DNA from 3 places in the Kosakonia sacchari SP1 genome. Region 3 is predicted to be linked to each of the others. Evidence: predicted binding sites of a transcription regulator. Region 3 holds the regulator's gene; each other region holds the start of a gene.
What was found. Region 3 encodes Fur, which represses iron uptake genes when iron is present. Its sites were predicted from a motif close to ATAATAATGAGAACNACTATCAA; they were not measured.

Region 1: the regulator Fur is predicted to act here: its motif matches at 2,162-2,184, upstream of fes (enterochelin esterase).
Region 2: the regulator Fur is predicted to act here: its motif matches at 1,742-1,764, upstream of sufA (Fe-S cluster assembly scaffold SufA).

The regions. Positions count from the first base shown of each region.
Region 1 is NZ_CP007215.2:3,546,454-3,550,936, reverse strand. Features, by position in the region: gene C813_RS39835 (TonB-dependent siderophore receptor) at 1-1,989, opposite strand, end outside; gene fes (enterochelin esterase) at 2,243-3,454, shown strand; gene C813_RS39825 (MbtH family protein) at 3,483-3,686, shown strand; gene entF (enterobactin non-ribosomal peptide synthetase EntF) at 3,697-4,483, shown strand, end outside.
Region 2 is NZ_CP007215.2:2,738,372-2,742,854, reverse strand. Features, by position in the region: gene C813_RS35890 (alpha/beta fold hydrolase) at 218-1,009, opposite strand; gene C813_RS35885 (Ecr family regulatory small membrane protein) at 1,169-1,357, opposite strand; gene sufA (Fe-S cluster assembly scaffold SufA) at 1,804-2,160, shown strand; gene sufB (Fe-S cluster assembly protein SufB) at 2,169-3,656, shown strand; gene sufC (Fe-S cluster assembly ATPase SufC) at 3,674-4,420, shown strand; gene sufD (Fe-S cluster assembly protein SufD) at 4,395-4,483, shown strand, end outside.
Region 3 is NZ_CP007215.2:3,416,872-3,421,354, reverse strand. Features, by position in the region: gene C813_RS39205 (beta-N-acetylhexosaminidase) at 1-2,283, shown strand, start outside; gene fur (ferric iron uptake transcriptional regulator) at 2,398-2,844, opposite strand; gene fldA (flavodoxin FldA) at 3,137-3,667, opposite strand; gene ybfE (LexA regulated protein) at 3,831-4,112, opposite strand; gene ybfF (esterase) at 4,245-4,483, opposite strand, start outside.

The sequences.
Region 1 (4,483 bases), 130 kb from region 3:
GTACCAGGTAAAGGTCGATTGCAGCGAAACATCCTGGGTAACCTGCCAGCTCAGCGTGGAGTTCCAGGTGTATTCAGGAATGATCGACAGCCGTTCGCCGGTGGTTTTGTTTTTGCTTTGCAGCATATAGGTGACATTGTTGGTCCAGTTTACCGTCTCGCTTACCGGCACATTCAACGCACCTTCTAACCCTTCCACTACCGCTTTCGGCACGTTATCCCACTGGTAGATATAGGTGTTCAAGTTTGAATTGCCGCTCTTGATGGAGGTCTGTCCAACCGGCGCGTAGCCAGACTCAATCTTGTTGCGGTAGTCGTTACGGAACCAGGTGACACCCGCCAGCCAGCCGTCACGTTTGAACTCCAGACCAATCTCTTTGTTGATGCTGTTTTCCGCTTTCAGATCGTCGTTACCTTGCAGATAGCAGCCGATGTCTCTGCCATTGGCATCCACGGTGACCGCGTAGCAACCTTGGCCACGGCTGTAGAGAATGTAGTTCGGATTGGTCTGGTACAGGCTCGGTGCTTTGTAAGCGCGGGCGATACCCATTTTCAGGGTGAAGTCGTCGCCAAGGCCCTGAGATAAGTTCAGCGACGGGCTCCAGTTATTGCCGACGATGGTGTGGTGGTCGAAGCGTAACGCCGGGGTCAGCATGGTGCTGTCAGTCAGCTCAATGTTGTCTTCGGCAAACACCGAGAAGATATCCGCATCGGAATAGGGGCTACGGCCGGTGCTGCTGTAACCCGGGATATTGCCGCCCATAAAGGTCTGGGTATTCGAGGTGGAATCTTTCATGCTCTGGTGATCCCACTCGGCACCGATGGTCAGATTCTGCTTGAACAGCAGTTCAAACGGTACGCTTGCTTCGCTGTGCAGCAGCAGATCGCCGTAGTCGATATCAGAGAATTTTTGCGCGTTGAACAGACCTTCCGTACCGCCCGCCAGTCCTTCCGGGATACGTGAGTTACGGGTGTGTTCATAACGTATCCAGTTGTTGGTGGTCACGCCGTTATCCCAGCCGCCGGTCCAGGTCGCCGAGTAGTTCTGGCGATAAAGACGGTTGGTCTCTTTGCCGTAGTTATCATTGACGTAGTTATTGGTGCTGCTGTCGTTGTTGGTGTTCTGCGTATCACCCGCGTAGAGGTTGCCCTGGCGGCTGTAACCGGCCTGCAACTCCAGCGCCTGCATCGGGGCAAAATCCCAGCGCACGACGCCAGTAATGTCTTTGTTGATCGAACCTTCACGCCCGGCAACGACGGTGTTGGCGTAAGTTCCGGTACGTTCGGACTGGTGATCTTTGTTGATGTCCTGCGCATCGGCCTGGGTTTTGGCGAGGTTGCCATACAGGCGGAAGCTAACATCGTCGCCGAGCGGGCCGCTCAGGCTGAAGTTGGTGCGTTTGGTTGAACCTTCATCTTTGTGTTCCGGCGCGTTGAAATAGGTATTCCACGAGCCGTGCCATTCGCCAGTATTCTCTTTTTTGGTGATGATATTCACCACGCCGCCTGCCGCGCCGTTACCGTAGCGCGCCGCCGCCGGGCCGCGAATCACTTCAATACGCTCGATCATTTCCGGCGGCACCCAGTTGGTGTCACCCCGGCTGTCGCGCTCACCGCGCCAGCCAAGGCGCACGGAGTTACGGCTGGTGACCGGTTTACCATCCACCAGAATCAGGGTGTTTTCCGGACCCATGCCGCGAATGTCGATCTGGCGGTTGTTCCCGCGCTGACCGCTGGTGGCGTTACCGGTTAAGTTCACGCCCGGCATGGTACGGATAATTTCGGAGACATCACGGGAAGGCGGGTTCTTACGAATTTCGTCGGCCGTGATGGTGGAAACGCCCGGTGCCTGCAAGTTTTGCTGCTCAGCCGTGACGACAATCGTCTCTTCGCCAGAGGCGGCGCTGGTTTCTGCCGCCAACGCTGGCACAGCAACGCCGTAGATCCCCAGATTGACCAGAACGGCCAGGGATTTGATTTTGTTATTCATTGTTGTTCCTGCTTTTCGTCGCCGCATCCCCGGCTAGTCCTTTCCCAGGGGAGAGGAGGCGGCATAATGAAGCCAGCTCGTAGCGAGGCGCTCAGTCCTGAGAAAATTCGCCCACGGCGGCCGTTTTAAGTGAAAGACGCGCTTCCCATAGCGCGCCAATACGCTATTGCAAATGAAAATAGTTATCAATAATATTATCGATATTTTTTGATCTGCAAGCAAAAATTTCCACAGCATATTTGAGGTTAAAGCCGTGACGTCAACAACGGGAAGTGATGCCTGGTGGGAGTCAAAACAGGGGCCCGAATGGGTCAAAAACGCGCAGGGAAATTATGAGGTCACGTTCTGGTGGCGCGATCGTGCCGGGACAGAAGCCACCTCGCGCGTGCGCCGGGTGTGGATCTACGTTACCGGGGTGACCGATCACCATCAAAAATCGACGCCACAATCGCTGACGCGCATTGCCGGAACCGATGTCTGGTGCTGGAAAACCACGCTTGCCGCTAGCTGGCGCGGCAGCTACTGCTTTATTCCTTCGCAAAACAGCGACGATTTTTCCGCCGACGTTTTCACGATTACGCCGCCGGATCGCACCGCGCTGCGCGAAGGCTGGCGCAAATTACTGGCGCGTGCGATTGCCGATCCGCTCAATGCGCAAAGCTGGCGTGGCGGGCGCGGTCATCCCGTTTCGGCGCTGGAAATGCCCGATGCGCCGTTGCAGCCGGGCTGGCGCGAAATCGAAACGCCGTTCAACGAACCGCAGTGCCTGCAATGGCGCAGCGCGCGCCTGAACAACACGCGCCGCGTCTGGGTTTATAGCACCGGCAATAGTGATAGCGCTGAACACCCGCTGGCGATCCTGCTCGACGGGCAGTTTTGGGCGCAAAGCATGCCGGTATGGCCTGCGCTGGCAGCCTTAACCACCGCCGGGCAACTGCCGGAGGCGGTGTATGTGCTGATCGATGTGATTGATAACGCCCACCGCAGCCGGGAGTTGCCGTGCAATGCCGATTTCTGGCTGGCGGTACAAGCCGAGTTATTGCCGCAGGTTCGTGGCATCGCGCCATTCAGCGACAACGCGGAGCACACCGTGGTGGCCGGGCAGAGTTTTGGCGGCCTGTCGTCACTGTATGCCGCGCTGCACTGGCCGCAGCGGTTTGGTTGCGTGTTGAGCCAGTCCGGATCGTTCTGGTGGCCGCATCGCGGCGGCGAGCGTGACGGCATCATTATCGAACAACTTAAAAACGGTGAGTTGAACCCGCAGGGCCTGCGCATTGTGCTGGAGGCGGGCGTTCGCGAACCGCTTATTTTTCGCGCCAACGAGGCGCTTCTTCCCCTGTTACAACGCACACAGCAGTCGGTTTTCTGGCGTCAGGTTGATGGCGGACACGATGCGCTTTGCTGGCGCGGCGGGTTGACCTCCGGGCTTATCACCCTCTGGCAGCCGCTTACCCGCGCTTGTTAATCGCACCTTTTCACGACAGGAGTTTGCTATGGAATTCACCAACCCTTTCGATAACCCGCAAGGGCAATTTTATATTCTGCAAAATACCCGGCGGCAGTTCAGCCTGTGGCCTGCGCAGTGCGCGCTTCCCGCAGGCTGGAATGTTGTCTGCGAGCCACAACCGCAGGATGAGTGCGACGCCTGGCTGGCGGCAAACTGGCAAACATTAACCCCGGCGCACCATGTGCAATGAGGAGCGGAAAATGACCCAACGTTTACCGCTGGTCGCCGCACAGCCGGGGATCTGGATGGCGGAAAAACTCTCAACCCTGCCCAACGCCTGGAGCGTGGCGCACTATGTTGAATTAAAAGGTGATATCGACGCCGCGCTGCTGGCACAGGCGATTGTTAGCGGTTTGTCGCAGGCCGACACGCTGCGCATGCGTTTTGAGGAAGAGAACGGCGAAGTGTGGCAGTGGGTCGATGAGGCACATGTCTTTGCCCTGCCGGAGATTGTTGATTTGCGTGACAACGGCGAACCACATGCCGCCGCATTACAGATAATGCAGGATGACCTGGCGCAAAACCTGCGTGTGGAGAGCGGCAATCCGCTGGTTTGCCATCAACTGTTGCGCGTGGGCGCGCAGCACTGGTACTGGTATCAGCGTTATCACCATTTACTGGTTGATGGCTTCAGTTTCCCGGCGATTACCCGCCAGATTGCCGCCATTTACAGCACATGGCGGCGCGGTGAACCCACACCGACATCACCCTTTACACCGTTTGCCGGGGTGGTGGAAGAGTACCAGCGCTACCGCGAAAGTGACGCCTGGCAACGTGACCGCGCTTTTTGGGCACAGCAGCGCAGCGTGTTGCCCTCGCCGGTTTCGCTTTCCGATACGCCATTGCCGGGGCGTGCGGCAACAACCGATATTTTACGTCTCAACGTGGCGATGGATACCGGGGCATTTCGCCGCGTAACTCAGGCTTTTAGCCACAATTCACCTGCCGATCTGGCGCTGGCGCTGACCGCACTGTGGCTGGGGCGGC
Region 2 (4,483 bases), 680 kb from region 3:
ACAGACGTATAGAAGGTGTATTTAGGATGCGTTTAAAAATAAACTGCCGAACATAAAAATATAATGACAGTTTTATTACAGCTATAACCAGATCGGGAATAAAAGAACGAACGGGAAACGTATCATCTCATCCGGTTTCCCGTCGGATTAATTAAAGGGTTAGCAACAGGCTATCGCCAGGGTGCTAATTTCCTGGCTTTTGCAGTGTGATGAGGGATCAACAATGTTGCTTCAGAAAGCCGACAATCAATTGTGAAACACATTCAGGGTTCTCCCGGTTACTGATATGCGCCGCATTAGGAATCAACGTGAATTCACAACCTAATGCTTCTGCCATCTGTCGCCCTTCCACTGGCGGGCGCGGCAGATCCAGTTCGCCAGTTGCCACATGCGCCGGACAAGCCACAGCATCCAGAATGCTCATACGATCTGGTCGGCCGAAAATCAATTTACCGAGCGGCACAATACTGCTGCGAAGCTGCTCTGTAGAGAGCGAGGAAAGATAAGCGATGAGCTGCTGAACATCTTCAGGCGCGGCAAACTGCGAATAAAATTGACTGACAATATAATCGAGTAATGCCGGGGGAATAGTGCCGGTCGCCTCGATGGCGTTGAGCATTGCGAAGTAACGCTCACGCGCCAGATCCGTTTCATCGCCAATAAAGGTATCAAATAACATCACAGCCTTAACCCGCGACGGTGCGGCGGCCGCGAGTTCTGCTCCCCACATTCCACCGACCGACAAGCCGACCACGGCAAACTGATCGATATTGAGCGAATCCATTAAAGCCAGATGGTCGGCGGCAATATCGGCCAGAGAGGTGGGTGAGCCAGGCAATGCCGGGGATTCACCATGCCCCCACAAATCCGGTACGATCACACGAAAGTGCCGGCTAAGCGTTTCAATTTGTGGCGACCACATCGCTTTATCAAACAAATAGCTATGGCCTAACAGCACGGGAAAACCCGTTCCGCTATCTAAAAAAGACATCATTGGTTTTGCATTCATCAATACTCTCCTTGTTTGATGGCTCAGCGATGTGAGCACATTTTAAAAAAGCCGAATATAACTGACTTCATTTCAGAAATGAGGGGGTAATTTCTTCTTTTTCGAATGTTTTTTCTTATCCCATGCTATTTATGTAATAGCGACCAGAACACCATAACGTCACTCCGGTGTGGAGATAGTGGGGTAAAGCAACGTTTCCAGGAAGCTGGCTACTATCCACAGCGTTTCGCTGAAAATTGACCATAAACCCACCACCAGAACCACCACCGCGAGCAGCAGCAAAATCAACGCCGTTTTATCCATAACTTGCTCAAATGTGGTAAAAAATTCTTGTTTTCGGACACTCATTCCAGCATCCGGTTCAACTTTTTACTATGACTATTTTGCCGCTGGCGGGCGGACTGTTGATATCACTGGAGATTAATTTTAAAAACGTAAAGCGCTGAAGTTGGGGCTACGCGTTAAGACAGCGTTTTGCGAAAACATAATGTTTTGATAAGCGGGTCACTTTTAACATTGAAAAATTTCAAAATCCTATCTCAGTAATAGGTATTGGCTATGCATCTTTTCTTTTTCACCGTCTGGTCGCCGCTACACCCTCTAAACTCATTATTTATCAATTTATTAAACAAATTTTCACTTACCTGTAAAGCCTTTGCGCAGAGTCTATGCTTATAACATGTGCCGAAAAAAGGGGCTTGTGGCTAATAACCCTTCGGAAAAGAGGTTGAAGTGATAATCATTATCACTAACATAGCATTATGAGCCTTTGATCTGCTGATGTGAGGTAAACGATGGAATCATTTAATCCGCAAGATTTTACGTGGCGGGGGTTAACCATGACACCCGCTGCCGCAGAACATATTCGTGCGCTGGCCAGTAAGCAGGCCGGTGTGCTCGGTGTACGGCTTGGTATCAAGCAGACGGGTTGCGCAGGTTTTGGCTATGTACTCAATACCGTGACGGAGCCGAGCGAAGACGATTTGCTTTATGAATCTGACGGCGCGCGCCTTTACGTACCGCTGCAAGCGATGCCATTTATTGACGGCACCGAAGTGGATTACGTGCGTGAAGGTTTAAATCAGATCTTCAAATTTCATAACCCGAAAGCCCAGCACGAATGCGGCTGTGGCGAAAGTTTCGGGGTATAGGCGGTACTATGTCTCGTAATACTGAAGCAACTGACGATGTCAAAATCTGGACCGGCGGCAACCTCAATTATAAAGAGGGCTTTTTTACCCGGCTGAGCACCGACGAGCTGGCAAAAGGCATCAATGAAGAGGTCGTGCGGGCCATTTCAGCGAAACGCAACGAACCAGAATGGATGCTTGAGTTTCGCCTGAACGCTTTCCGGGCGTGGCTGGAGATGGAAGAGCCGCACTGGCTGAAAGCCCATTACGAAAAACTGGATTACCAGGATTACAGTTACTACTCCGCACCTTCCTGTGGCAACTGCGATGACACGTGCGCCTCGCAGCCCGGAGCGGTGCAACAGACCGGCGCAAATGCCTGGCTGACGGAAGAAGTTGAAGAGGCCTTTAACCAGCTAGGCGTCCCGGTGCGTGAAGGTAAAGAAGTGGCGGTTGACGCGATTTTTGACTCCGTCTCGGTGGCAACGACGTACCGGGAAAAATTGTCGGAGCAAGGGATCATCTTCTGCTCGTTCGGCGAGGCGATCCATGACCACCCGGAACTGGTTAAAAAATACCTCGGAACGGTGGTTCCTTCCAATGACAACTTTTTTGCCGCGCTTAACGCTGCCGTTGCCTCAGATGGCACTTTTATCTACATCCCGAAAGGCGTGCGTTGCCCAATGGAACTGTCGACCTATTTCCGCATTAATGCGGAAAAAACCGGCCAGTTTGAGCGCACTATTTTGGTGGCGGATGAAGGGAGTTACGTCAGCTATATCGAAGGGTGTTCCGCACCGGTGCGCGACAGCTATCAACTGCACGCAGCAGTAGTGGAAGTGATCATTCACAAAGACGCGGAAGTGAAATACTCCACGGTGCAAAACTGGTTCCCGGGGGATAACAACACCGGTGGGATCCTCAACTTCGTGACCAAGCGCGCGCTGTGCGAAGGCGAAAACAGCAAGATGTCGTGGACGCAATCTGAGACGGGCTCCGCCATCACCTGGAAATACCCCAGCTGTATTCTGCGCGGCGATAACTCCATCGGTGAATTCTTCTCTGTTGCGCTGACCAGCGGGCATCAGCAGGCGGATACCGGCACCAAGATGATCCATATCGGTAAGAACACTAAATCGACGATTATTTCGAAAGGGATCTCCGCCGGGCATAGCCAGAACAGCTATCGCGGGCTGGTGAAAATCATGCCGACGGCGACCAATGCCCGTAATTTCACCCAGTGCGACTCGATGCTGATTGGCCCGGATTGCGGGGCGCATACTTTCCCGTATGTCGAGTGCCGTAATAACAGCGCTCAGCTTGAACATGAAGCCACGACGTCACGTATCGGTGAAGATCAGCTCTTCTATTGCCTGCAACGCGGGATCAGTGAAGACGATGCCATTTCCATGATCGTCAACGGCTTCTGTAAAGACGTCTTTTCTGAACTGCCGCTGGAGTTTGCCGTTGAAGCGCAAAAACTGCTGGCCATCAGCCTTGAACACAGTGTCGGTTAAGGATTAAAGGATAAGAAATGTTAAGTATTAAAGACTTGCAGGTAAGCGTTGAAGATAAAGAGATCCTGCGAGGCCTGAGCCTGGAGGTGCGCCCCGGTGAAGTCCACGCGATTATGGGGCCGAACGGCTCCGGGAAAAGTACGCTTTCTGCGACACTGGCTGGCCGTGAAGATTATGAAGTAGTGGGTGGCAGCGTCGAGTTTAAAGGCAAAGATTTGCTGGAGCTGTCGCCGGAAGACCGTGCTGGTGAAGGCGTGTTTATGGCGTTCCAGTATCCGGTGGAGATCCCCGGCGTCAGTAATCAGTTTTTCCTGCAAACGGCGCTTAATGCGGTGCGTGAATATCGCGGCGAAGAGGCGCTGGATCGGTTTGACTTCCAGGATCTGATGGAAGACAAAATCAAGCTGCTGAAAATGCCCGAAGATCTGCTTACCCGTTCGGTCAATGTCGGTTTCTCTGGCGGCGAGAAAAAACGTAACGACATTCTACAAATGGCGGTGCTGGAACCTGAACTGTGCATCCTGGATGAAACGGACTCCGGTCTTGATATTGATGCGCTAAAAATTGTTGCTGAAGGGGTGAATGCGCTGCGTGATGAAAAACGCGCATTTATCATTGTCACGCACTATCAGCGGATCCTGGATTACATCAAGCCGGATTTCGTTCATGTGTTGTATCAGGGGCGCATCGTGAAATCCGGTGATTTCACGCTGGTTAAGCAACTGGAGGAGCAGGGCTATGGCTGGCTTACCGAACAGCAGTAACGCGCTGCAACAGTGGCATCATCTGTTTGAAACCCAGGGTGGGACGCGTTCTGAATCGGCGCA
Region 3 (4,483 bases):
CAGGCGATAGAGATCCCGATTATTAATGAATACTGGCAGTTGTTTATCACCGATGTGCTGCCGCGCTGGTACGTCACCGCCGACGGCGCGACGGCGAAAGTGATTGCCAATACGGATACGGAAGATTTATCCCGCTTTGTTACGCCGCTTGATAACCAGTGGAAACGTACGCCGGACGACAAAAATATCCTGATGACTGCTGAGGCGCGCTTTGAGAAAAATAGCGATGTGAAAACGCTAAATCTCGCGTCGCTGCGTGGCCAGATTGTGCCAACGCCACAGCACGTTAACATCCACGGGCAGGATGTCGACCTGAGTAAGGGCGTGAAGCTGGATCTCTCCGCGCTGAGTGCCGATGCACAAGATGCGGTGAAATCACGTTTTGCATTACTGGGCGTGAAAGAGGGCAATTATCCGCTACGGACTGAAATTGCCAGCAACACCTTTAGCGGCGATGAGGCGGTGTCTGGCGCGTACCGTCTGCATATTGGCGCGAAAGAAACCGTGGTGACCGGCTACGATCAAGCGGGCGTGTTCTACGGTCTGCAATCGCTGCTGTCGCTCGTTCCTGCTACGGGCGAGATGAAGATTGCCGCGCTTGAAGCGAAAGATGCACCGCGTTTTGATTATCGCGGCATCCAGCTGGATGTTGGTCGCAACTTCCACAGTAAAGCGGCGGTACTGCGCCTGTTAGATCAGATGTCGGCATACAAACTGAACAAATTCCATTTCCATCTTACGGATGATGAAGGCTGGCGCATTGAGATCCCCGGCCTGCCGGAACTGACCGATATCGGCAGTAAGCGTTGTCATGATCTGAGTGAGAAAACGTGCCTGTTGCCGCAGCTCGGTTCCGGACCGGACAGTAATAACAACGGTAGCGGTCACTTCAGCCGTGCCGATTACATCGAAATCCTCAAATACGCCAAAGCGCGACAAATCGAAGTGATCCCGGAAATCGATATGCCAGCTCATGCGCGTGCAGCGGTGATCTCGATGGAAGCGCGTTACGATCGCCTGATGAAAGCAGGCAAAGAGAAAGAGGCAAATCAATATCGTCTGCTGGATCCCACTGATACATCGAACACCACCGGTGTGCAGTTCTATAACCGCACTGGTTATCTCAATCCGTGCCTTGATTCGTCGCGTAACTTCGTAGACAAAGTGATTGGTGAAATCCAGCAGATGCATAAAGAAGCCGGGCTGCCGCTGAATACCTGGCATTTTGGCGGTGACGAAGCGAAAAACATCTATCTGGGCGCCGGTTATACGGATCAGAAAAAACCGGAAGCGGGCAAAGGCATTATTGATCAGAGCAATCAGGATAAGCCGTGGGCGAAATCGCAAGCCTGCCAGGCGATGATCAAAGAGGGCAAAGTTGCCGACGTGGAACATCTCTCCAGCTATTTTGGCGTTGAGGTCAGCAAGCTGGTGAAAGCGCACGGCATTGACACGATGCAGGCGTGGCAGGACGGTTTGAAAGATGCCAAAGACGCGTCGGTGTTCGCCACCGATCATGTCAATGTTAACTTCTGGGATACGCTCTACTGGGGCGGTTTTGACTCGGTGAATGACTGGGCGAACAAAGGCTTCCGCGTTGTGGTCTCTAACCCTGATTACGTTTATCTCGATTTCCCGAATGAGGTCAACCCGGCCGAAAGCGGTTACTACTGGGGTACGCGTTTTAGCGATGAACGTAAGATTTTCAGTTTCGCCCCGGACAACATGCCGCAGAACGCGGAAACCTCGCTCGATCGTGATGGCAACCCGTTTAGCGCGAAATCCGACAAACCGTGGCCGGGCGCGTATGGCCTTTCTGCGCAGCTGTGGAGCGAGGTGGTGCGCACCGATAACCAGATGGAGTACATGATTTATCCGCGTATGGTTTCGGTGGCTGAACGTGCATGGCATCGCGCGGGCTGGGAGCAGGATTACAAAGCCGGACGTGAATACAAAGGCGGTGAGACACATCTGGTAGATGTGAAAGCGCTGGAACGTGACTGGCAACGCTTTGCGAACCTGTTAGGTCATCGCGAACTGGCGAAACTGGATAAGGCTGGTGTTCATTACCGCCTGCCAGTACCGGGCGCGCGCGTGGTGGGTGGAAAACTTGAAGCCAATACCAGCTTCCCAGGCATGGTGGTTGAGTTTTCAACCGACGGCGGCAAAAACTGGCAGCGCTACGACGATAAAGCGCGTCCGCAAGTGAGCGGGGAAGTGCAGGTGCGAACCGTCAGCCCGGACGGTAAACGCTTTAGCCGTGTCGACAGCGTAAAAGCGTAATGTGAGGCAGTGATTACACCCGGCGGCGCGAGCTTGCCGGGTTTTTCTTTTTTGCCAGTATTGCAGGCAAAAAAAAGCCAACCGTCAGGTTGGCTTTTTAGGCTTCAAAAGCTGTTATTTCGCGTCGTGCGCGTGTTCATCTTCGCGGCAGTCACCTTCGGCGCAGTGACCGTAAAGGTAAAGACTGTGGTTAGTCAGGCGAATGCCGTGTTTCGCGGCGATTTCACGCTGACGCGCTTCAATGGAGTCATCACTGAATTCAATCACCTTGCCGCAATCGAGGCAGATCAGGTGATCGTGGTGATGTTGCTGAGTCAGTTCAAAAACGGACTTGCCGCCTTCGAAGTTATGACGGGTCACAATCCCGGCGTCGTCAAACTGGTTCAGTACACGGTAAACCGTTGCCAGTCCGATCTCTTCGCCCATGTCGATCAGTCGTTTGTATAAATCTTCCGCACTGACATGATGGTTATCCGGTTCCTGAAGCACTTCAAGGATTTTTAACCGAGGAAGCGTGACTTTCAGGCCGGCCTTCTTTAATGCGGTATTGTTGTCAGTCATGCGGAATCTGTCCTGTTGCTATACGATTCACTTCCTTAGCGGAAGTTATAAGGAATGCACCTGGGGTAATGCGTCTCATTATAGAACTGCCATGGCTGGATGAAAACTGCAAGCCCTCAAGTAAAGTAAGCTTATAAAACGTGGTGTCGCCAGCAAAGTCCTTTACGGCGGCACCCAGTTTAGCAGGGCTCATTGTACAGCGATGGATAAAAAAGTTAAAAATTTGTAGCAATTATTTCCATTGCTTTTATCTATTAATACGGCGCAATCCACAGATTACGCCGTAAAAAACTCAGGCATTAAGGATATCGTCCAGGTGCAACTCTTCGCGAACCTGTTTTACCCATTTTTGAACGCGTTCGGAAGTCAGCTCAGGTTGACGGTCTTCGTCAATCGCCAGGCCAACGAAGTGGTCATCGTCCGCCAGACCTTTAGAGGCTTCAAAATGGTAGCCCGCAGTCGGCCAGTGACCAACAATGGTCGCGCCGCGCGGTTCGATGATATCGCGAATGGTGCCCAGCGCATCGCAGAAATATTCCGCGTAATCTTCCTGGTCGCCACAGCCGAACAGCGCAACTAATTTACCGTTAAAGTCGATCTCTTCCAGCGTCGGGAAAAAGTCATCCCAGTCGCACTGCGCTTCACCATAGTACCAGGTAGGAATGCCGAGCAACAGAATGTCATACCCTTCGATATCTTCTTTGCTGCTCTTGGCAATGTCATGTACGTCGGCAACGTCTTTACCAAGCTGACTCTGAATCATTTTCGCGATGTTTTCGGTGTTGCCGGTGTCGCTGCCGAAGAAAATGCCTGTAATTGCCATGAGTAAAATAACCTCTTGAAACTTAATGAGTATGGTGGTGGCGCTACGCCTACAGATAAGGGCAATCATAGCAGAACAGGGAAGCACGCGGAAACTGCTATCGCGTCGGACTGCACTGTATGACACATGAAAGTGTTATTTCGATGATGTTTCGGAGGATTCGCTAGCCGCGCAATGCCTTCAGCTGCGCCAGCAGCATCTCTTCGATAAGCTCGCTGCGGCTCATATCACGCGCTTCCGCCAGCTCGTTTAACGCATCGACGGCTTCCACGTTGAGTTTTAATTCGACACGCTTAAGCCCACGAACTTTATCGCGTTTTAGCTGATTGCGTTTGTTGATGCGCAATTGTTCATCGCGCGAGAGCGGGTTTGTCTTCGGCCGTCCCGGGCGACGCTCATTCGCGAACAGATCTAGTGTCGTACGGTCCGTTTGTTCTTTAGCCATGGTCTAAGCATACTACGGGAAAAACAAGCAATCGGGCGGCGCGCCCGGGCTGAATAGCGCGCCATCATACATCAGCACAACGGACACGCCAACGACCGGGCGCGTTGAAACGACCAGTCGCCGCCTTTTTAATCAATTTGTCTTTTCAGCGAGATAGCGACGAATAGCACGCAAAACCGCGTCGGGTTTCTCGGCATGAACCCAATGGCCGGCACCGGCAATCACATGCGCTCGCGCTTGTGGGAACTGCGCCAGCAGCGTGTCACGGTAGGCTTCAGTGACGTAAGGGGAATTTCCACCGCGAACAAACAGAGCCGGTTTGTTCCAGGCCGGAACCGTTTCCCAGCCGACAATATGCGGGTATTGCTCCC